DNA from 2 places in the Fulvimarina uroteuthidis genome. Region 1 is predicted to be linked to the other one. Evidence: predicted binding sites of a transcription regulator. Region 1 holds the regulator's gene; the other holds the start of a gene.
The links. Region 1 encodes LexA, which represses DNA repair genes until DNA is damaged. Its sites were predicted from a motif close to TGTTCNNNNTGTGTTCNG; they were not measured.
Positions count from the first base shown of each region.

Region 2: a site for LexA is predicted at 9,045-9,062, ahead of recA (recombinase RecA). Genes of this name have one in related genera too.

Region 1 is NZ_JAXLPB010000002.1:259,935-271,501, forward strand. It holds gene U0C82_RS06225 (ABC transporter permease) at 1-645, shown strand, start outside; gene U0C82_RS06230 (substrate-binding domain-containing protein) at 760-1,689, shown strand; gene U0C82_RS06235 (sugar ABC transporter ATP-binding protein) at 1,764-3,254, shown strand; gene U0C82_RS06240 (SDR family NAD(P)-dependent oxidoreductase) at 3,272-4,054, shown strand; gene U0C82_RS06245 (SDR family oxidoreductase) at 4,119-4,910, shown strand; gene U0C82_RS06250 (DUF6538 domain-containing protein) at 5,965-6,846, opposite strand; tRNA gene U0C82_RS06255 (tRNA-Gln) at 6,989-7,062, opposite strand; gene U0C82_RS06260 (DNA-3-methyladenine glycosylase I) at 7,224-7,865, shown strand; gene U0C82_RS06265 (PQQ-dependent sugar dehydrogenase) at 8,230-9,423, opposite strand; gene lexA (transcriptional repressor LexA) at 9,658-10,374, shown strand; gene U0C82_RS06275 (ComEC/Rec2 family competence protein) at 10,368-11,567, opposite strand, start outside.
Region 2 is NZ_JAXLPB010000003.1:297,163-308,729, reverse strand. It holds gene murI (glutamate racemase) at 1-530, opposite strand, end outside; gene U0C82_RS11160 (RNA methyltransferase) at 527-1,336, opposite strand; gene U0C82_RS11155 (carboxylesterase/lipase family protein) at 1,515-3,020, opposite strand; gene U0C82_RS11150 (NADP-dependent isocitrate dehydrogenase) at 3,171-4,388, shown strand; gene U0C82_RS11145 (PRC-barrel domain-containing protein) at 4,570-4,941, shown strand; gene alaS (alanine--tRNA ligase) at 5,065-7,743, opposite strand; gene recA (recombinase RecA) at 7,882-8,955, opposite strand; gene cckA (cell cycle histidine kinase CckA) at 9,274-11,567, opposite strand, start outside.

The DNA.
Region 1 (11,567 bases):
CTGGCGGCGGCCGCGACCGGGGCGGTGTCCGGCCTGCTGATCACATGGTTCAGTGTCCCGGCCTTCATCGCGACGCTCGCGATGATGTCAATCGCGCGTGGCCTTGCGAACATGATCACCGACGGCCAGCAGATCGTCGGCTTTCCGGCCTGGTTCAGCATGCTCGCCTTCACCCGGTATGGCGGATTCCTGACCCTGACCGTCGCGATCATGCTGATCGTCTTCGCCCTGGGGTGGATCTTCCTGCGCTATACGGCGAGCGGGCGCAGCCTTTATGCCATCGGCGGCAATCCCGAGGTCGCACGCCTCGCCGGTATCCGCGTCGGCCTGACGACCATCGGTGTCTATGTGGTCTCGGCCCTTCTTGCCGGTCTGGGCGGGATCGTGCTTGCCATGCGTCTCGATTCCGTTCAGCCGACTGCCGGTTTCACCTACGAACTCGATACCATCGCAGCGGTGGTGATCGGCGGCACCAGCCTGTCGGGAGGACAGGGCGGCATCGTCGGGACGATCATCGGCGTCCTCATCATCGGCGTCCTGCGCAACGGCCTGAACCTGCTTGGGGTCTCGCCCTTCACCCAGGCCGTCGTCATCGGCGTCGTCATCGCGCTCGCGGTCGCCGCCGAGGCGTTCAAAAAGCGCTGAACGGATCGGCGGGCGGCGTCAATGCCGTCCGCAGCGGGGCGCCCGGCCGCGTTTTCCGGGCATCGGCTGGCCGTGCACCCCCTCGCATGGCCGAACATTCATGAGGAGACTGACATGACATTCAAATCGACCCTCATTGCTGCGACCGCTCTCGCAGCCTTCGCCTTCGGCGGCGCGCAGGCCGAAGAGGTCAAGCGCATCGGGCTTGCCGTCACCAATCTTCAGGCCGACTATTTCAACCAGATCAAGATCGGCGTCGAAAACTACGCCAAGGAGAAGGGCATCGAGGTCATCACGGTCGATGCCAAGAACGACGGCGCAACCCAGGTGAGCCAGGTGCAGGATCTCCTGACCCAGGACATCGACGCGCTGATCTACCTGCCGGCGGGCGCCGCGGCCGCGACCGTTCCGGCCCGCCTCGCCAAGCAGCAGGGCATTCCGGTGGTCAATGTCGACCGCAATGCCGAGGGCGAGCCGGGCGACACCTTCATCGCCACCGACAATGCCGCTTCGGCCTATGAGGTGTGCAAGCACATCATCGGTCTTGCCGGCGGCAAGGGGAAGATGATCATGATCCACGGCCAGAAGGGCACGACCCCCGAAGTGGAGCGCACCAAGGGCTGCATGAAGGCCATTGAGGAAAATCCGGGCGTCGAGCTTGTTGCCGAACAGTGGTCCCAGCAATGGTCTCAGGCCGAGGGCCTCGACATCAGCCAGAACCTTCTGCAGGCCAATCCCGATGTGAACATCATCTTCGGTCAGGCCGACGGTCTGGCCCTCGGCGCCGCTCAGGGCGTGAAGGTGTCGGGAATCGACCACCGCGTCTATATCGGCGGTTTCGACGGCGACACGACCGCCCTGCCGATCCTCGCCGAGGGCGGCTATGACGCGACGGCGACCCAGCAGGTCCGCGGCATCGGCCGTCTTGCCGTCGACAGCGCGATCAAGCTGGCAGCCGGCGAGGAACTACCGGCGGAACAGCTCCTGCCGGGCTTCCTGACGACGCCCGAGAATGCCCAGGAATACGTCGAGAATCATCCCTGATTTCTTCAGATATCGGTTCCGGAGCCCGCATTGCGGGCCCCGGAACCGTCCAAAGGGAGGAGGAAGCATCGGCCATGACCACCAATGCAACGCCCATTCTGACGCTTCGCGGCATTCGCAAATCCTACGGACCGATCGAGGTTCTCCACGGTATCGATCTCGATATTCACGCCGGAGAGGTCGTGGCGCTGCTGGGTGAGAACGGCGCGGGAAAGTCGACCCTCTCCAACGTCATTTCCGGCACGGTCCGCCCGTCCGCGGGTGTCATGACTTGGCAGGGCAAGACCTACGCGCCGAGCGCGCCGCGAGAGGCCATAGACGCGGGTGTCGGCATGATCCACCAGGAGCTTCTGCTCCTGCCACACCTCTCCATCGCCGAGAACATCTTTCTCGGCCGATACCCGAAGAAGGGCGGTCGCATCGATCGCCGGACAATGGCGGACGAGGCCGCCAAAGGGCTTGCGCGCCTTGGTCTCGATGTCTCGCCGAACCGCCTCGTCGCAGGGCTTTCCACGGCCAACCAACAGCTCATCGAGATCGCGAAGGCGCTGACTCTCAATGCCAAACTCCTGATCCTCGATGAACCGACCGCAGCGCTTGGCGGCGAAGAGACCCTGAAACTGTTCGAACAGATCACGCGCCTGCGCGAGCAGGGCGTCGGGATCATCTACATCTCGCACCGGCTGGAGGAGATCCGCCGGATCACCGATCGCATCGTCGTCATGCGAGACGGCGACAAGGTGCAGGAATTCGACCGGGCGGACGTGCCGGTTCGCTCGATCGTGGAGGCCATGGTCGGGCGCAGTCTGGAGCGGATGTTCCCGGCTTTGCCGGTGCCAGGGGAGGAGACCGTCCTCGAGATCAGGAATCTCAAATCGGGCCTCGGCCATTTCGAGGGCATCAATTTCAAGGTGCGCAAGGGAGAGATCCTGGGCATTGCAGGTCTCGTCGGTGCCGGCAGGACCGAACTCGTGCGCGCCATCGCGGGCGCCGATCCGATTGCGGCCGGACAGGTGCTTCTGAACGGCCGCGACATCACTCCCAAGGACCCGCGCACCGCGATCCGCAATGGCATCGTCCTCGTTCCAGAGGACCGTAAACAGCAGGGGCTCATCACCGGTCATTCCATCGCCGAGAACATCGGCTACGCAAACCTGTCGAGCTTGATCCGCAACGGGTTCGTCACGCGCGGGCGCATCAATCGCTTCGCCGAGGAGAACATCGAGAAGTTCGGCGTGAAGGGACGCGGCGGCCAGAACGCCAGCGAGTTGTCGGGCGGGAACCAGCAGAAGGTCGTCATCGCGAAATGGCTCGCGCGAAATCCGAAGGTGGTCGTCCTCGACGAGCCCACCCGCGGCATCGATGTGGGCGCACGTTCCTCGATCTACGAGATCATCGTCGCCCTGGCTGCGGAGGGTGTCGCGGTCATCGTCGTCAGCTCCGATCTCGAGGAGGTTCTGGGCGTATCGAACCGGATCATGGTCATGGCGGCGGGCCGGCAGGCGGGAATCCTTGACCGCGAGGCAGCCAACGACGTTTCGGTCATGGAACTTGCGACCGCCTGATGGGAAAGGAGAGCCCAATGAAGCGCTTCGAAGGACGAACCGTCGTCGTGACCGGTGGCAATAAGGGGATCGGGTTTGCGATCGCCCATCGTTTCGCGAGCGAAGGGGCCAATCTCGTGATCGCCTCGATCGAGGCGCAGGTCGAGGACGCCGCGGCGTCGCTTCGAGAGACCGGCGCGGCCGCCATCGGGGTCGTCTGCGACGTCGCCGACGCGCAGTCGGTCACCGCGCTCTACGAGAAGACCGAGCGGGAGTTCGGTCCGCCGGACATTTCGGTCCAGAACGCCGGGATCATCACGATCGCCAAGGTCGAAGATCTCGGCGAACGCGAGTGGGATGCCACCATGGCGGTCAACACGAAGGGCACGTTCCTGTGCTGCCGCGAGGCGATTGGCTGGATGCGCAAGGCCGGGCGCGGCGGGCGCCTCGTCAACATCGCCTCCGGGCAGGCGCGCGAGGGCTTCATCTACACGCCGCACTATGCGGCCTCGAAATTCGGGGTGATGGGCCTGACGCAGAGCCTCGCCAAGGAAGTGGCGGAAGACCGCATCACGGTGAACGCCGTCTGCCCCGGCATCATCGAGACGGATATGTGGGACTATAACGACCGCGTCTGGGGCGAGATGCTCGGTGACTACGCTCCCGGCGAACTTATGGCGAGCTGGGTGCGGAACATTCCGATGAAGCGCGCCGGCAAGGGCAAGGACGTCGCGGCCCTGATCGCCTTTCTCGCCAGCGAAGACGCCGATTACATCACCGGACAGGCGATCAACGTAGATGGCGGGCTGATCATGTCCTGATCCTCGGCCATACGGATCTCCACCCCATCTCGTCATCGATTACCGACAACACCGGACCCTTCCCATGCCCGAAATCACCTTGAATGCCCCGGCCCTCTTCGATCTCTCGGGTCGCGTCGCCCTCGTCACTGGAGCCGGCAGCGGCATTGGCCAGCGCATCGCCATGGGCCTTGCCCAGAGCGGCGCCGACGTGGCGCTGATCGACCGGCGCACGGATGGTGGCCTTGCCGAGACGGCGAACTTCATTGCCGGAACCGGCCGCAGATCGGTCGAGATCGCAGCGGACGTCACGTCGCAGACGGCGCTGAGCGATGCCGTGCAGCGCGCGGAAGCCGAACTCGGGTCGCTGCGTCTTGCCGTCAACGCCGCCGGAATCGCCAATGCGGCGCCTTGCGAGGAAATGGACGAGGCGCAGTATCAGACCCTCATGGACATCAACATGAAGGGGGTCTGGCTGTCCTGCCGCGCCGAAGCGCGCGCCATGCTCGCCCACGGCAAGGGCGGTTCGATCGTCAACATCGCGTCCATGTCCGGCGTAATCGTCAACCGGGGCCTCAACCAGGTCCACTACAACGCCTCCAAGGCCGGCGTCATCCATATGTCGAAGTCGATGGCCATGGAATGGGTCGATCGCGGCATCCGCGTGAATTCCATCAGCCCGGGCTACACCGCGACGCCAATGAACACGCGGCCCGAAATGGTGCACCAGACCAAAGAGTTCGAGAGCCAGACTCCCATGCAGCGCATGGCAAGCGTCGACGAGATGGTCGGACCCGCGATCTTCCTCCTGTCCGACGCCGCGTCCTATTGCACAGGCGTCGATCTTCTCGTCGACGGCGGCTTCTGCTGCTGGTGAAACGGGCCCAGATGTTCAGTCCCGGACCGCAGTAGCAGTCTCAACGACGGAGCAAATCCAGGCCAGTGTGGCGGAGTAAAGCCAGGCCAAGGGGCCGAGAGGGCACGATGTCGGGCGAACTGAGAAACTGACCCCCTGACGAAGCGAAGAATTGGCCCCCTCTCGACACCGAGAGGAGAACGCCATGACGATCGAGAATACGAGCATGTCCGACGCACTCCATGTCCGCTTCGACAACTGCTACCTGAGTGGGAAGACTGCATAGCCTGCGGATGGTCGACGGGTCGAGCGGGAAACTGCGCCGTCGCAAGCGAGCCCGGCGTTAACCACGTTAGCAAGTTTGCTCGTATCGACGCCTTGCGATCGGTGGTTGAGGGCGGCAGGTCATCAGGCAGGCAGCGGACCAACGGGTCATCCGCCGCCCTTGAAGCAAACGGCCCCCGTCGGTGTTACAGCACCGGACGAGGGCCTGACCCAGAACCTAAGTGAGAGGTCCCAGGCTATGACGAGCCATATCCGCTTCGTCCCTTCGTTGAAAGTTTTAACGAACACGCACATCGGTCTCTTCCGAATCGCGCGCGCTTGCGCCGTTTCGTTCGCCTGATCGATCCGATCGGCCCGAACGGCTGTTCGACGGAGACCGCCTTTTCCGGCGTGCTTCGTCTAGTTCGCCTTTCCACATTTCACTGAGACGACCAGCACCGTTCGCTGACGGTAGGGCTCGCGACCTGCGAGATCTCACCGCACGATCGGGCGTGACGTACATACTGTCCTATCCGCTTTCGGAACGGTCCGCCGTTCGAATGTTGGTCTGGGCGGGATGCATGGCGTCGGTCGTCCCTCATCGAAGGGATATCCCCCATGAACCCATCCACGCTCCGCGCCTCGCGGCGTCGGCCGCCGCAAACATCTTCCGCACGGTGTACGGAGAACGTCCGCGCTCTCGACGTCCCTGCCGACACCAGCGAAGTCGAACCCTGTCTCGATCAGTCCGTGCGTTGGGACGCCCCCCGATCGCAAGGATACCGTCGCATCTGAGGATATCGCATCCGGTTCACACCGTTCGAACAGGGCGTCGGCACCTGCGGACCTGCCGCGCTCCTATCCCTGCCGCCTCGATCCCGACGCCATCGCAGCCGACCTTGAGCCGTTCGTCGAGAAGGCAGTCGCTCAGGTCGCTGCCGCCGTACCGAGCCCGGACGCGATCCTCGGTCGCTACATCGCGGTCGCGGCCCTCATCCGCTCGGTCTCGTTCCATGAGGGCAAGCTGCTTGAGGACGCGATGATCGCGATCGGAGCGGCGAACCCCGATCTCGTCGTCCTCGGCAGCAGCGTCCGGCTTCCGGTAACGGCGGCCGCCCTTGAAGCGGTTGCGCATAACAGATCGGGGGCGCTCGTCGGATTGTCCTTCGATGCCGACGCGAAGGCGAAGTCGACCTATACGCCGGACCTCGTCACCGTGAACCGGCGCTATCGTTCCGCCCTCGTCATCGACGTGAAGCGCTCGCTCGCCTCCTATCTCGACACTCACCGTCTGAGCGAAATTAGAACCCGCATGCTGGCGGCCTCCCTGACGGTACGCCCAACCGACCTCGAGATCGGCCTCCATCTCGCGGACATCGTCCGTTGTCCCTGCGCGCCGCGCGGCGAATGCGATGTCCTCGAGATAGGTGTTCATGCGCTCGATCTCGGCGCGGAAGATCTGTTCGAGCTGATCCTTCGTCGTCATGGCGGCAGTCGGTCTCACGGTCAGGTCGGCAAGGAGCGTGTTCAGACGCTGCGCCATGTAGATCGCCTTGCGATGATCGGACAACCGCAGGGAGAAGGACAAGCGCGCCTGCCGAGGCATGCGCCTGAAGCGCACGGGCACGCGAGCACGCCAACAAAACGTGTGCCCACGCCGTTCGAGAGTGGGAATGTCATGCCGCCGAGCCACCGACCGGGTTCCTTCGTCCGAGAGCCCGGACGGACGACAATGGCCATCACCTCTGGACTACAGGTTTGGCCCAAGTGCGAGAACGATAAGCTGACGGATTCTCAATCAAGAGAGAAAAAGATTACAATGATTTGGAGAGTGCTGGCTGGGGAACCTGGATTCGAACCAGGACTAACGGAGTCAGAGTCCGTGGGTCTACCGTTAACCTATTCCCCAATGGCCCGTTGTCGGGCAGGGTCGATATATCGGTTCGGCGCAGGATTGGAAACCCTTTGTCGGGAAAAAAATCGACATGCCGGTTCCGGCGGCCGATGCGCCGGGTGTCGCGGCGCGCTTTCGCGCTGGCCTTTGCGAGGCGGTCGCCTATCCTTCGGGTCATGGACGACCACGCGGACACAGGCCTGCTCGAAGGCGCGGAGGATGGGCTTTGCCGCTGCCGGTGGGCGGGGCAGGATCCGCTCTACCGGCAATATCACGACAAGGAGTGGGGGCGCCCCGTGGGATGCGACCGGCGGCTTTTCGAGAAGCTTTGCCTCGAAGGCTTTCAGGCCGGCCTGTCCTGGATCACGATCCTGAGGAAGCGCGACGCGTTTCGCGAGGTCTTTCACGGGTTCGAGATCGAACGGGTCGCGGCGATGGGCGAAAGCGATGTGGACCGGCTTGTCGCCGATGCCCGGATCATCCGCCATCGCGGCAAGATCGAAGCCGTGATCGGCAATGCCAAGGCGACGGCGGCGGTGATCGAGGCGGAGGGCTCGCTGGCCTCGTTCCTGTGGGCGCACGAGCCTGCGGCCACCGAACGGCCAGACCAGGTGACGCCCGAATGGATACGCGCCAACCCCGTCACGCCCGCCTCCCGGCGGCTGTCGGCGGCGCTTCGCAAGGCCGGCTTCCGCTTCGTCGGACCCACGACATGCTATGCCTTCATGCAGTCCATGGGCTTCGTCAACGATCATTATCCCCGATGCCATGTGCGCGAGGCCTGCGAACGGGACCGTGCGGCGTTCGTGCGTCCCTAGAACAGCGGCCCGAAAATCGGGATCGATTGTCGGAAAGCCCGATGTTCGAACGCCAACGGATAGCGGGCGCATCCCGCGTCCGACCAAACGCCGATGCTCGAAGGTTCGCTCGCAGTGCCTTCGTCGCCGCTTCCGGATCGGCGCAAATCGTGTCGCAAAAGGACCGGAACGACCGGCTCCATCCGCCGGCCTCGAAGACCGGATCGCGGGGACGGACGGCGGCGGTCCGGCGCCCCCGACCCCATGCCATACGGACGGGGCAGCGGTACGGGCGCGTGCGAGCCCTTTTAAAAAGGCACCGGCGGGGTCATGGTCGACCTCCCCGGCGCTTGCAGCCGGCGAGGCCCTGTCGTTCGAGCCCGCGTCAGCTCGCTTCGTCTGCCGGCGTCAGCTTGATCAACCGGCCGCCATTGCCGTCCTCGAGCACCCAGATCGCGCCGTCCGGGCCCTGTTCGACCTCGCGAACGCGCTTGTCCCACGAGAAGCGCTCCGCTTCGCTGGCGGACTCGCCCTCGATGTCGACATGGACCAGCGCACGGCCCGAGAGCGCGCCGAGAAACGCGTCGCCCTGCCAGTCGGCGAAGGTCTCGCCGTCATAGATGATCAACCCGGCCGGCGAAATCGATGGCACCCAGGAGACCTTGGGAGCGGCGAAGCCGTCTTCCGACGGGTCGTGATCGGGGATCGAAACGCCGGAATAGTTGACGCCGTTCGAGGCTTCCGGCCAGCCATAGTTTGATCCGGGCGTGACGAGGTTCAACTCGTCGCCGCCGCGCGGCCCCATCTCGGTTTCCCACAATCGGTTCTCGCCGTCGAAGGCGATGCCCAGCAGATTGCGGTTGCCGACCGTCCAGAACTGCTTGGCAAGGTCGCCCTGGTCCTGAAACGGGTTGTCTGCGGGGACCGAGCCGTCGAGGTTGAGACGGACGATCTTGCCGAGGTTCTTGTCCATGTCCTGGGCGGGCGTCTGCTTCTGGCGATCGCCCGAGGTGATGAACATGAAGCCTTCCTGATCGGACCCTTCCGGCCCGAACGCGATGCGGTGCGAATAGTGCCCGTTGCCGGGAACGTGTGGCTCCTGCTCCCAGATCTTGGTGACGTCCGTCAGCTTCGGCGTGCCTCCGGAGGTGTCGAGCACGGCCCGTGCGACAGCGGCACCGAACGTCGCCCCGTCGTCGAGGCTTTCGGCATAAGAGAGGTAGATGGCGTTCGACTGCTCGAAGTCGGGGCTGACCACCACGTCTCCGAAGCCGCCCTGCCCCCCATAGGCGACGTCGAACATGCCCTCGACGGCGGTCTTGGTGCCGTCCGGCGAGACGTGCTGCAGCGTGCCGGCCTTTTCCGTCACCAGCATCGATCCGTCCGGCAGGAACGTCATGGCCCAGGGTTCTTCGAAGTCGGCCAGCGGGGTCGCGGTCAGTGCGGTGCCCTCGCTGCCGTCGATCGAAAAGCTTTCCTGCGCAAGCGCCGGAGAGGCCAGGAGCACGCCGGAGGCGAGAAGGGAACCGAGGGCGGAAAGGCGGCGCGTGCGCGAGCGGGTCGAGGCGGTCTGGATCATGCTTCGTCTCCTGTCGGATTGAGGTCGCGTTTCCTTCCAGATAGGGACGCTGGACACGAATATCCGCCTTTACGAAGATTTTGCCGCAGGTCCGCAACCCGGGCGAGGTGCCCCGGGGCGTTGCCGACTCGAAGGGGACAGGGATGTTTCCCGATTCGTTCGCTCCTTCCACTTGCAGAACACAATAAGAACAGATACCGTTGTTCAGGTTTTGTTTTGGAGGCTCCGATCCGTATGCTGACGCGCAAGCAGCACGAACTTCTGTCCTTTATCGATCGGCGTTTGACCGAGACCGGGGTGCCGCCCTCGTTCGACGAGATGAAGGACGCGTTGGACCTCAAGTCGAAATCGGGCATTCATCGCCTGATCACGGCGCTGGAGGAGCGCGGGTTCATCCGCCGCCTCCCCAACCGCGCACGCGCGCTCGAAGTGTTGAAGCTGCCCGAGGCGATGCGCCGGACCGAGGCCCAGACCCCGCCGCCGCGCGGGTTCAAGCCGAGCGTGATCGAAGGCTCCAAGGGGGCTCGCACCCGGCCGGACGAGGCGGGAGGCGGCCGTGCGCCCGGCGCCAATATCTCGATCCCGGTGATGGGCCGGATCGCCGCCGGCGTGCCGATTTCCGCAATCCAGCACAACACCCATTCGATTTCCGTTCCGCCCGACATGTTGCGGGGCGGCGAGCATTACGCGCTAGAGGTCAAGGGCGACTCGATGATCGAGGCCGGCATCCTCGACGGCGACACGGTCGTCATCCGGCGCGGCGATACGGCGAACCAGGGCGAGATCGTCGTCGCGCTGGTGGACGAGGAAGAGGCGACCCTCAAGCGGTTTCGCAAGAAGGGCGATACGATCGCGCTCGAAGCGGCCAATCCCGCCTACGAGACGCGGATCTTCGGGTCGGACCGGGTTCAGGTCCAGGGCAAGCTGGTGGGCCTCATCCGCCGTTACTGAGGGATCGACCGCCCGCCCGTTTCGGCCGCGGCCGGGCCGGTGGAGGACGTTGACCTGTCGCGATCCGGCGTGCCGGACGGCGCCAAGGGCGGGTTCGCGTCCAACGCGTCCGATCGCTGCGCAACGGAAGATGTCGTTGCCGCCGCCGGCAGCGTCGGGACGGGGCCTTTGCCGCCGGACGACGCGTCGCGGATCGGCGGCGCCGCATGCGCGCCCGCGTCCGGCGCGTCCGGCCTAGGCGCAAGGGGCGGGTCCCTCGGCGCCGGATTCTTCCAATATTCCGGCCAGGCAGCAAGGCGGTGCCGGTTCCACGGCGCCGGGTCTTCCGGGATCGAACGCTCGATCAGGATGTCGCCGGAGGCGCGGTCGCGGCGGATGGCGAGCGAACCGGTGCGTCTCAGGGTCCTGAAGGTCACGAGATGGGCGCCCGACCGGCAGCGCGTCTGGCGTGCGGCCCGCGCGACGATGGCGATGTCCGCCGCGTCGCACGCTTGGCCGAGAAGCCGGTAGTCGGTGGTATAGGCGATCTCGATGCCGCTGCCGGTCGAAAAGCGACAGAGCTGCGACGCGCAGTCGTCCAGGCCTTGCAGGCTGCCCCGTTCCACACCGCCGGCAAGAAAGGCGCGGTCCCATTGATCCGCGACGAAGCCGTTGGGCCGCTTTGCGGAATAAAGAATGTCCCCGTCTTCGAGGACCGCGAACGTCTTGCCGTCCTCGAAGATCAGGACATCGGGCCGTTCCAACGGTATTGCGGCGAACGCAAAGCCCAGCCCGGCGATCGGAACCGCTCCCCATCGCAGCCGTCCGACCGGGACGCAGAAGACGAGAAGCGCGAGCGTCATGGCGATGAGCGCCAGCGGCGAGACGATGCCGGTCGGCTGGTCCGGCAGCCATTGGCTGAGGCGGACCGCGACCCCTATCAGAACGTCGAGCCCGAACCCCATGACGGCAAGCGCCGGGGAATCGAGGCCGAAGGGCATCAACACCACGCCGATCAGCGCCATCGGCATGATGAGAAGCGCGAACAGAGGCATGACGGCGACGTTCGCGACGAGGCCGAACGGGGCGAAACGCTGAAAATGGTAGATCGAATAAGGGGCCGTCGCGAGCCCGGCGATCAGTGCGGTGGCCGCCGTTCCGGCAATGTAGATCAGAACCGACCGGGCGATGCCGCCCGAGGGCGGCTCGGTGCG
Region 2 (11,567 bases), on a different contig from region 1:
TTCTCGATGAAGCAGGGCCGGATCTCGGCGAGAACCGCGCTTTCGTCGATGAAGCCGCCGCGCATATACTGCTCGGCCAGCCCCGCCAGCGCCACGCTGCCGTGCAGCGTGACCTCGCATCGCGCGCCCCAGGCCCGAATGAGATCCTGGGTGTATTGCCGCTTGACCGTACCGGGCGTCGCAAGCACCGAGACCAGCCCCGAGCGCGTGCGCTCGGCCGCAGGCTTGATGGCGGGCACGGTGCCCACGAACCGCATGGACGGATAGTTCTGGCGCAGGACGTCGAGCGCCAGCGTCGAGGCCGTGTTGCAGGCGATCACGCAGGCAAGCGGCGCGTGGGTGTCGATCAGCGCGCCGAACAGCGCCACCAGACGATCCTTCAGCGCCTCCTCCTCCCAGTTGCCATAGGGAAAGCCCGCATCGTCGGCGACGTAGACGAACCGGCGGTCCGGCATCAGGACGCGGGCCTCGCGCAGCACGGTGAGGCCACCGACGCCGCTGTCGAAAACCAGGATGGGTGCATCGGTCACGCGGGACGTCCTTCGCCTTCGTTTTCGCCTTCGCCGGCGTCGACGGGACGCTCCAGCGACCGGATGACACCGCGCAGGGTGCGCACCTCCTGCTCGGAGAAATGCGCCTTGGTCAGCATGGTCCGCAGATTCTGCAACAGCGCCTCGCGCTTGTGCGGCGGAAAGAAATAGTTCCGCTTGTCGAGCGCCCCTTCGAGATGATCGAACAGGCGGAAAAGATCGGCCTTGTCGGCCTGCTGCGTCGGCGGGGCGGAAAAGCGGGGCGCGTGGCTCGGATCGGCCGCCGTCCGGAAGGCGTAGCTGACCAGAAGCACGGCCTGCGCGATATTGAGCGAGGCAAAGTCCGGATTGACCGGAAAGGTGACGATCTCGTCGGCCCGGCCGATCTCGTCGTTTTCCAGACCGTACTTTTCCCGTCCGAACATCACGCCGGCCTTGGCGCCGGTGGTCGCATGGGCGACCAGCCGTTCGGCGGCCTCCTGCGGCCCGCGCACCGGCTTGTAGCTGTCACGGGCCCTGGCCGTCGTCGCATAGACGAGGGACAGTCCGGCCAGCGCATCCTCGAGACGGTCGAAGACCCGGGCACTATCGAGCACATGGTCGGCCCGGCTCGCGGTCGCCCGCGCCCGCTCGTTCGGCCAGCCGTCGCGCGGCCTGACGAGGCGCAGGTCGGTGAGGCCGAAATTGGCCATCGCGCGCGCGACCATGCCGATGTTCTCGCCCATTTGCGGCTCGACGAGGATGATGGCCGGCGGGCCCGGCGGTGTCGTGGTTTCGCTGATCTGGCTCACGCCTGACGCTCGCATTCGTTCGTTTCTTCCCGGTCCGGCGCCGTTGCGAACGAGCGACGGTGTTCGCGCCGCGATTCACCCCTCGCAAAGGCCCGCGTTCCTATAGACCAAGAATGCCCCGGCGGTACACCGGACGCATGATCATGATCGCTCGCCCCTTCGATGGCGGCGGGACGGGTCGCTGGCGGCCGGGTCACGGAACGAAGCCGTCGACACCCGTCCAGGCGAGGCGCCGATCGCGCGCCGGATCGGCCTCGACCGAATCGGTGAGATCGAAGATCTTGGTCATGCGCGTTTCCGGTCGATAGGCGGGCCACGAGCGGCCCGGATCGCCGTCCCGGACGAACGCGGTCCAGTGATCCTGCATCCTCAGGCTCAGCGCCCGCCGCTTGGGATCTGGCAGGATCCCGAGATAGCTGCTGCGGAAGGGCACGAGAAATCGGTCGAAGATCAGCGGCAGGTCGACCGAATGGGTGGCGCCGAGCTTGGCCAGCGCGCCTTTCGCCGTCCAGTCCAGCCGGTAGACGAATGTCGGTGCCTTGGCGGCGTGATGTTCGGCGAGGTGGCTTGCGGCGATGCGGAACAGGATATCGGTGCCCAGCTGCGTCGATCCCCTCCCGTCGCGCGAATAGAGCGAAAGGATCTCGCGCGCCTTCTCCGCCCCCGCCGTGCGCGTCACCCAGGCGCTGAGATCCTCCGGTCCGACAGCTAGGCCGAACCCGGGAAGGTCGACGAACAGGGTGAACTCGTCGCGATTCGTGCCGATCAGGAGCGGCACCGGTTTGGATCTTTCGTAGAGCGTCGGCAGAGGCAGTTCGGGCAGTTCCGTCCCGTCGATATAGGGCATGGTCGGAAGGCCCTGAAACCTGGCCGAAAGCTTCCGGAACGCTTCGACGAACGTCCGCGCCGGCAGCGCGAACAGGGCTTCGCGGTCGCCGCCGGGGGCGAGCATCGACAATGCGACATCGGCGATCGCGCCCGCCCCCTTGCGGGTGTGGAACATGTTGATCGCGCCGGACTGGCAGATGGCGCGCTGGTAGAGCGGCTTCGAGCGTTCGGCCACGAGGTGGAAGCCGACGGACGCCGCCCCGGCCGATTCGCCGGCGATCGTCACCCGCCGCGGATCGCCGCCGAACGCGCCGATATTGTCACGCACCCACTCGAGCGCCATGCGCTGATCGAGAAGACCGGCATTCGCCGCGAACCGTTCGTCGTCGGCGAAGCGTTCGGCAAAGCCGTTGAAGCCGAAGAGGCCGAGCCGGTAGTTCAAGGTGACGACGACGATGTCGCCCCGGCGGGCCAGTTCGTCCCCCGGATATTGCGATCCGGAGCCGAGGAAGAAGCCGCCGCCGTGAATGAAGACGAGGACGGCGCGCTGTCCGGATATGTCCGGCGTGAAGACGTGAAGGTTGAGACAGTCCTCGCTGAACCGGCGTGCGAAGCTGGCGAGATGGGCGACGGCGCCGGGAAGCGCCTCGCGCTGCGGCGCCGAGGGACCGAACTTCAGCGCCCGGAACGTCGAGGCGAAGGGCGGCTTGCGCGCCGGTGCGGCGAACCGCCGTTCGCCGACCGGGGCTTGCGCGTAGGGGATTCCGAGAAATCGGCAGGTGCCGCCGAGCCGCAGCCCTTCGACGAGACCGCACGGCGCCTTGACGAAGACCGCGCGCCGGGCGGTTCGATGGAGAATTGGATTTTTCATACGTCTCGCGTCTATCCCAAGGCCGGCGCTGCTTTGCGTCCGCACAGGTGGGTGGTATAGGGCGCTCAGAGTAGTCCGGCGCGGGTCAACCGCGTCGTCTTGCCCCGGCGGCCTGCGGCCGCCGTACTGTTTTTGCGAAGGAAGGCACCGATGGCGAAAATCAAAGTCGAGAATCCAGTGGTCGAACTCGACGGCGACGAGATGACCCGGATCATCTGGCAATTCATCAAGGAAAAGCTGGTTCATCCCTATCTGGACATCGATCTCGAATATTACGATCTGGGCGTCGAGCATCGCGATGCGACGGACGATCAGGTCACGGTCGATGCGGCGAACGCCATCAAGCGCCATGGGGTCGGCGTCAAATGCGCCACGATCACCCCGGACGAAGGCCGCGTCGAGGAATTCGGCCTGAAGAAGATGTGGCGTTCGCCAAACGGCACCATCCGCAACATTCTGGGCGGCGTGATCTTCCGCGAGCCGATCATCTGCAAGAACGTGCCGCGGCTCGTTCCCGGTTGGACCAAGCCGGTCATCGTCGGCCGCCACGCCTTCGGCGACCAGTACCGCGCGACGGATTTCCGCTTTCCCGGCAAGGGCAAACTGACGATCAAGTTCGTCGGCGAGGACGGCGAGACGATCGAGCACGAGGTCTACGACGCGCCCAGCGCCGGGATCGCGGTGGCGATGTACAATCTCGACGAATCGATCAAGGATTTCGCCCGCGCGTCGCTGAACTACGGCCTGCAGCGCGGCTATCCGGTCTATCTGTCGACCAAGAACACCATCATGAAAGTCTATGACGGGCGCTTCAAGGACATCTTCGAGGAGATCTACCAGGCCGAGTTCAAGGACCAGTTCAAGGCGAAGAAGATCACCTACGAACACCGCCTGATCGACGACATGGTCGCCTCGAACCTGAAATGGTCGGGCGGCTACGTGTGGGCGTGCAAGAACTATGACGGCGACGTCCAGTCCGATACGGTCGCCCAGGGCTTCGGCTCGCTCGGCCTGATGACCTCGGTCCTGATGACCCCGGACGGACAGACGGTGGAGGCCGAGGCCGCCCACGGTACGGTGACGCGTCACTATCGTCAGCACCAGAAGGGCGAACAGACCTCGACCAATTCGATCGCCTCGATCTTCGCCTGGAGCCGCGGTCTTGCCCACCGCGCCAAGCTCGACGGCAACGACGATCTGAAGACCTTCGCCGATACGATGGAAGAGGTCTGCATCAGCACCGTCGAACGCGGCTTCATGACCAAGGATCTCGCGCTCCTCATCGGTCCCGATCAGCCCTGGCTTTCGACGACCGGGTTCCTCGACAAGGTCGACGAAGGTCTCCAGAAGGCGATGGCGAAAGCCTGATCGCGACGCTTCTGGCGCAACGCCGCCCCAGACATCGAAAGAGGCCGGATCGATGATCGATCCGGCCTCTTTCGCTTGCCGCATCCATCGAGAATGCCCGTCAGACGGGAACTTCTCCCAGCAACGATGTCCCGCCCTGCGTGTTTGCACTGCGACAACGAAACGACAGGAGATGTCCCGCATGTTGAAACGCACCGGAACCGCCATCGCAGCAGCCCTCCTCTTCGGCGGCACGGCCCTCGCTCAGAGCGAGCAGTATGTCGAGGTGAACGACAGCGTCATGGTCGCCCCGTTCAATCTCGCCGTCGACGATGTGGACGACAGAAACGTCTACGATGCTTCGGGAACGGAAGTGGGCGAAGTCTCAGAAGTTCTCGGCTCGGACGACCAGACACCGACCCATCTCGAAGTCGACTTCGAGGATGACGATTCCAGCACCTATCCCGACCGTGACGACGTGATCGTCCCGATCGCCGATTTCAGTTTCACCAACGACCAGATCGTCATCAATCTCACTCCGGAAGACGTGACCGCCCTGCCGACACGGAACTGATCCGGATCGATCTCGCAAACGCCGTTCGACGAGAAAAGGGCGGAGCGCTTCGGGTGCTCCGCCCTTTCCTTGTCCGTCGTCGTAGGTCCGCTCGCGAAGGCGTGCCCTTCGAAGCCCGTCCCCTCAGGCGGCGTCCGCCTGCGCCAGTTCGGCTTCCACGGCCGCGATCGCATCGTTCGCCTTGTCGGCGTCCGGTCCGCCTGCCTGCGCCATGTCGGGCCTGCCACCGCCGCCCTTGCCGCCGATGGCGATGCTGGCGGCACGGACGAGCGCGACGGCGTCGAAGCGGTCGGTCAGATCGCCGGTGACGCCGACGACGACCGAAGCCTTGCCGTCGGCAACGCTCGCGAAGGCCACCACACCGGATTCGACGTTCTTCTTCGCCTCGTCCACCAGACCCTTCAGATCGCGGCCCGACACCCCGTCGAGGACGCGCCCGAGAAACGACACGCCGCCCACCGTTCTTGCCGTGGGCGCAGCGCCGCCGCCGTCGGCGGGATCGCCCGCGAGCGCAAGACGCTTGCGCGCCTCGCCGAGCTCCCGCTCGAAGCGCCGGCGCTCTTCCACCACGGCCTCCAGCCGGGCCAGCGCATCCTCCGGCGACGCCTTCAGCAGCGCCGCCATCTTCTTGACCCGCGCATCCTGCTCGCGAAGATAATCGCGTGCCGCTTCTCCCGTCAGCGCCTCGATGCGGCGCACGCCCGAGCCGACGGCGCTTTCGCCGACGACATGCACGAGGCCGATCTCCCCGGTCGCGGTGACATGGGTGCCGCCGCACAGTTCGACGGAGTAGGCCTTGCCCGCTTTTTCGCCTTCCTCGGCCGTTCCCATCGAGACGACACGAACCTCGTCGCCGTATTTCTCGCCGAACAGCGCCATCGCGCCCGACGCGATCGCATCGTCCACCGCCATGAGACGCGTTGAGACGGGGGCATTCTGGCGGATGATGCCGTTCGCCAGACGCTCGACCGCGTCGATCTCCGACCGCTCCATCGGCTTGGGGTGCGAGAAGTCGAAGCGCAGCCGTTCGGGCGCGACCAGCGATCCCTTCTGGGCGACGTGCGATCCCAGGACTTCGCGCAGGCCCTCGTGGAGGAGGTGGGTCGCCGAATGGTTCGAGCGGATCTTCGCCCGCCGACGGTGCTCGACTTTCAGATCGAGCGAGTTGCCGACGGCGATCGTTCCGGACGACACCTTGGCGCGATGCACGAACAATCCGTCGGCCAGCTTCTGCGTATCGACGACCTCGATCTCCACCTCGCCGTTCGACATGGTGCCGGTGTCGCCCAGCTGTCCGCCGGACTCGCCGTAGAACGGCGTCTGATTGACGATGATCGCAACCTCGTCGCCTGCCGCGGCCGACTTGACCTCCGCGCCATCGCGCACGAGGGCGACGACGGATGCGCTTGCCTCATGCGTGTCGTAGCCGAGAAACTCCGTCGCTCCCACCCGCTCGCGGATCGGGAACCAGACCTTCTCCGTCGCAGCTTCGCCCGAGCCGGTCCAGCTCTTGCGGGCCTCGGTCTTCTGGCGCTCCATCGCCGTATTGAACGCGTCGAGATCGACGGCAATCCCGCGCTGGCGCAGGGCGTCCTGGGTAAGGTCGAGCGGGAAACCGTAGGTGTCGTAGAGCTTGAAGGCGGTCTCGCCGGACAGTTTCGCCCCTGCGTCCATTCCTTGTGTCGCATCGTCGAGCAGCGACAGACCGCGATCGAGAGTCAGGAGAAAGCGTTTCTCCTCCAACTTCAGGGTTTCTGAAATCAGGGCTTCGCCGCGAACGAGTTCGGGGTAGGCCCGCCCCATCTCGGCGACAAGGGCCGGCAGCACCTTGTAGAGCACGGGTTCGTTCGCGCCCAGAAGTCGGGCATGGCGCATGGCGCGGCGCATGATGCGCCGCAGGACGTAGCCGCGCCCCTCGTTCGACGGCAGGACCCCGTCGGCGATCAGGAACGCGGTCGAGCGAAGATGATCGGCGATGACGCGGTGGCTGGCCGTCTGCCTGCCTTCCGCGCGCGAACCGATCGCCTGCTCGATGGACGCGATGAGGGTCCTGAAGAGATCGATGTCGTAATTGTCGTGAACGCCCTGCAGCACCGCCGCGATCCGTTCGAGCCCCATTCCCGTGTCGATGGACGGACGCGGCAGGTTCAGGCGTTCGTCCGCCGAAACCTGCTCGTACTGCATGAAGACGAGGTTCCAGATCTCGATGAACCGGTCGCCGTCCTCGTCCGGACTGCCGGGAGGGCCGCCGGGAATATGGTCGCCATGGTCGAAGAAGATTTCCGAGCACGGACCGCACGGACCGGTCTCGCCCATCGTCCAGAAATTGTCGGACGTGCCGATCCGGATGATCCGGTCGTCGGACAGGCCGGCAATCTTGCGCCACAGGCCCGCGGCCTCGTCATCGTCCGCATAGACGGTGACGAGAAGCTTTTCTGCGGGCAGGCCGAACTCCTTGGTGATCAGGTTCCACGCCAGTTCGATGGCCCGGTCCTTGAAGTAATCGCCGAAGGAGAAGTTTCCGAGCATCTCGAAGAAGGTGTGGTGCCGGGCCGTGTAGCCGACATTGTCGAGATCGTTGTGCTTGCCGCCCGCCCGCACGCATTTCTGCGACGTCGCGGCGGTGGCGTAGGGCCGCTTTTCCTCGCCCGTGAAGACGTTCTTGAACTGCACCATGCCGGCATTCACGAACATCAGCGTCGGATCGTTACGCGGCACGAGAGGCGAGGACGGCACTTTCTCGTGCCCGTTCTTCGCGAAGTAGTCCAGAAACGCGGACCGGATTTCGTTGACGCCACTCATCGTCGCAACCTTTGGAGAATCAGCCTATCGGGCGGCCGGGCACACTGCATGCCGGCCCGCCCGTTTCGACGCCGTTCTACAAACACCGCTCGCCGCTGTAAATCGAAGACGCGGAGCACGGCATGCGAAACATCAGGCTCACGCGTCGTCGCCCTCGCCCGGCGTGTCGTCTTCCAGAAGCTTCTCGGCCAGAATTCCGGCGTTCTGGCGAATGGCCAGCTCGATTTCCTCGGCCGCGGCCGGATTGTCGCGCAGGTACTGCTTGGCGTTCTCGCGGCCCTGGCCCAGTCGCTGGCTGTTGTAGGAAAACCATGCGCCCGACTTCTCGACGATGCCGGCCTTGACGCCGAGATCGACGAGTTCGCCCATCTTCGAGACGCCCTCGCCATACATGATGTCGAACTCGACCTGCTTGAACGGCGGGGCGAGCTTGTTCTTGACGACCTTCACCTTGGTCTGGTTGCCCGTCACCTCGTCGCGATCCTTGATCGAACCGATGCGGCGGATGTCGAGACGTACGGAGGCATAGAACTTGAGGGCGTTGCCGCCGGTCGTCGTCTCGGGCGAGCCGAACATGACGCCGATCTTCATCCGGATCTGGTTGATGAAGATGACCATGCACTTCGAACGCGAAATCGAACCGGTGAGCTTGCGCAATGCCTGGCTCATCAGGCGCGCCTGCAGGCCGGGCAGCGAATCGCCCATCTCGCCCTCGATTTCGGCACGCGGCGTCAAGGCCGCCACCGAATCGACGACGAGAACATCGATCGCGCCCGAACGCACCAGCGTATCGACGATCTCGAGCGCCTGCTCGCCGGTATCCGGCTGCGAGACCAAAAGGTTTTCCAGGTCGACGCCCAGCTTGCGGGCATAGATCGGATCGAGCGCATGCTCCGCGTCGACGAATGCGCAGATACCGCCCTTCTTCTGGGCTTCCGCGATCGTGTGAAGTGCGAGCGTGGTCTTGCCCGAGCTTTCCGGGCCGTAGATCTCGACGACGCGCCCCTTCGGCAAGCCGCCGATCCCAAGCGCGATATCGAGCCCCAGCGAGCCGGTCGACACCGTGTCGATCTCGATGCTCTGATTGTTCTGCCCGAGTTTCATGATCGAACCCTTGCCGAAGGCACGTTCGATCTGAGAGAGCGCGGCGTCCAGCGCCTTGGTCTTATCCACGGAGTTTTCCTCGACGAGCCTGAGGGCATTCTGGGCCATACAACCGCTCCTTAATGCATTGGGCGCCACGGGCGCAACGCTGACGACAGACCCTATCTATGTACATGCTTTGTTCCGGTCAAGGTTTTTGTTTCCATTTTGTTCTCTTGCTTGACGCTCGTCGAACCGCGACCGGCCCGACCGCGGCTGAGGGGCGACGAGCGGCGGCCAACTCGATCAGGGCGGGCCAGGCCGCCCGCCACGCATGTTCCGGACGCGAGGGGCGAACCGGTCAGGAATCGATCCTGAAGCCCCTCGCCGCCGCGGTTTTGCCGCCGAGCTCGGCCCTCGCCCCTGCCGGTCGGTCTGCCGCAGGTTTCAGTCCTTGCTTTCGAGCATCTGCTTGACGGTCATCGCCAGTTCCTTCTGGGAGAACGGCTTCGACAGGAACCCGAACTTCTCACCGACCGGGAGGTTCTTCGCGAACGCTTCCTCGGCATAGCCCGACACGAAGACGAATTTCATGTCCGGTCTGATCTTGCGCATTTCGCGAAGCAGCGTCGGACCGTCCATCTCGGGCATGACGACGTCGGAAACCACGAGGTCGATCTTGCCGTCCAGCGCTTCGAGAACGTCGAGCGCATCGAGGCCGGAATCGGCCTCGTGGACGTCGTACCCCTTGAGCTTCAGGGCGCGAACGCTTCCGGCGCGGACATAGTCCTCGTCTTCCACGAGAAGAATGGTCGCGGTGCCCGACAGATCGATCTTTTCCGGCGTTCCGGTGGGCTTCGTCTGGTCCGGCATCGTGACGGCGACATCGGGCACGTAGCGCGGCAGGAAGATCCGGAACACCGTTCCCTTTCCTTCGGTCGAATCGACGTAGATGAAGCCGTTCGACTGCTTGATGATGCCGTAGACCATGGACAGGCCGAGGCCGGTGCCCTTGCCGATCTCCTTGGTCGTGAAGAATGGCTCGAAGATCCGTTCGGCGACATCGGCGGGCATTCCCGTTCCGGTGTCGGCGACCTCGACGAGGACATAGTCGATCTTCGGCATTTCCGGATGTTCGTAGGTCGGCGCCTCGGCCGCATCGACGTTTCGCGTCGCGATCGAGATCGTGCCGCCGTTCGGCATCGCATCGCGCGCATTGCCCACCAGATTGGTGATCACCTGCTCGAACTGGCCGATATCGGCCATTACCGGCCACAGGTCGCGGGCGTGGCGGCGCTCGAGCTTCGTGCGGTCGCCGGCGATCCGCTTCAGCAGAAGGTCGAGATCGGCAACGACATCGGTAAGGCTCAGCATCTTCGGACGCATCGTCTGGCGCCGCGAATAGGCGAGAAGCTGGCGCACGAGCGAAGCGGCGCGGTTCGCGCTCTGCTTGATCAGGAGAAGATCCTGGAAAGCCGGATCGCCGGGCTTCTGGTTCATCAGCAGGAAGTCGACCGATGCGGTGATCACGGTCAGGACGTTGTTGAAGTCGTGGGCGATGCCGCCCGCCAGATTGCCGACCGCCTGCATCTTCTGCGCCGTGGCGAACTGATCCTCCAGCGCGCGCTGGTCGGTGATGTCGACGGCGTAGAGGATGATCGTCTCGTCTTCGCTGGTATCGCGGTCTGGAATGACGTTCAGATAGATGCGCGCCGAGCGTGGCTTGTCGCCCCGCATCGTCACGTCCACCGGCGCGATCTCGGCCTCGCCCTCGCTTGCGGCCTGAAGGCGCTCGCGCATTCTCTCGGCGCTCTCGTCGTTGAGGAGCGTGAGGAACGGGACGGCCTCGCGCGAGGCCTTTTCGCCGAACAGGCGCGCGAAGGCCGGATTGGACCGTCTGCTCTCGAACTTGTCGTTGAGCGACGCGATCGCCATCGGCGCCGCATTGAAGAAGCGATTGAGCCGTGCGCCCGCAGCTTCCGCATGGCTGCGCTGGGGCGAGGTTTCGCTGAGGATGATCGCGCGAAGCCCGGCGCTGCCATCGCGCTCGCGCGCCTTCTGGACGATCATCTTGACCGGCAGGATGCGCCCCTTGCCCGTCGTCAGGTCGAGCTCGATGGTCTGGATCGCGCCCTCCTCCAGCGGCCGCGTCCGGGCGACGAGCTCGGTTCGGGCAGCTTTCGGAAGGAATTCGGTCAGGGCCGTCCGGCCGGGCTGGAAATCGCCGAGATCGGTGTCGAGCCAAGTCGCGAGCGTCGCATTAAGATAGGTGAGATTGAGGTCGGCGTCCGAGGCGAAGAAGCCGACGGGCGCCTTGTCGAGATAGTCGATCGCATCCTGAAGGGTGCGGAACGAGGCCTCCTCCTCGCGCCGGTCCGCCGTGATATCGGCGATCTGCCAAGCTTGCAGCGAGCCCGTGCGCGCCTCGATGGGGCGAACCGACACGCGGTACCAGCGCGCATGGCTGTCCTCCCCGGACAAGGGCGAATCGAGCCGAAACTCACGGTGCCCGCCATTCTTCTCCCGCGCCGCCTTGGCCAGCCAGTAGACATCCTCCGCCGCGCCCGCATGGCGCGCGAGAAGCTGGACGGGCGGCGGAACGCTCGCCCCCTCTTCCTTGCCGATCAGCCGGCCATAGGATCGGTTCGCATAGACGACGGCGCCCTTCCGATCGACGAAGACCGCGCCCTGGCGCGCGCCGTCGAGAAAGCTGCGGGCCGCCGACCCGTCATCGGTCTTGG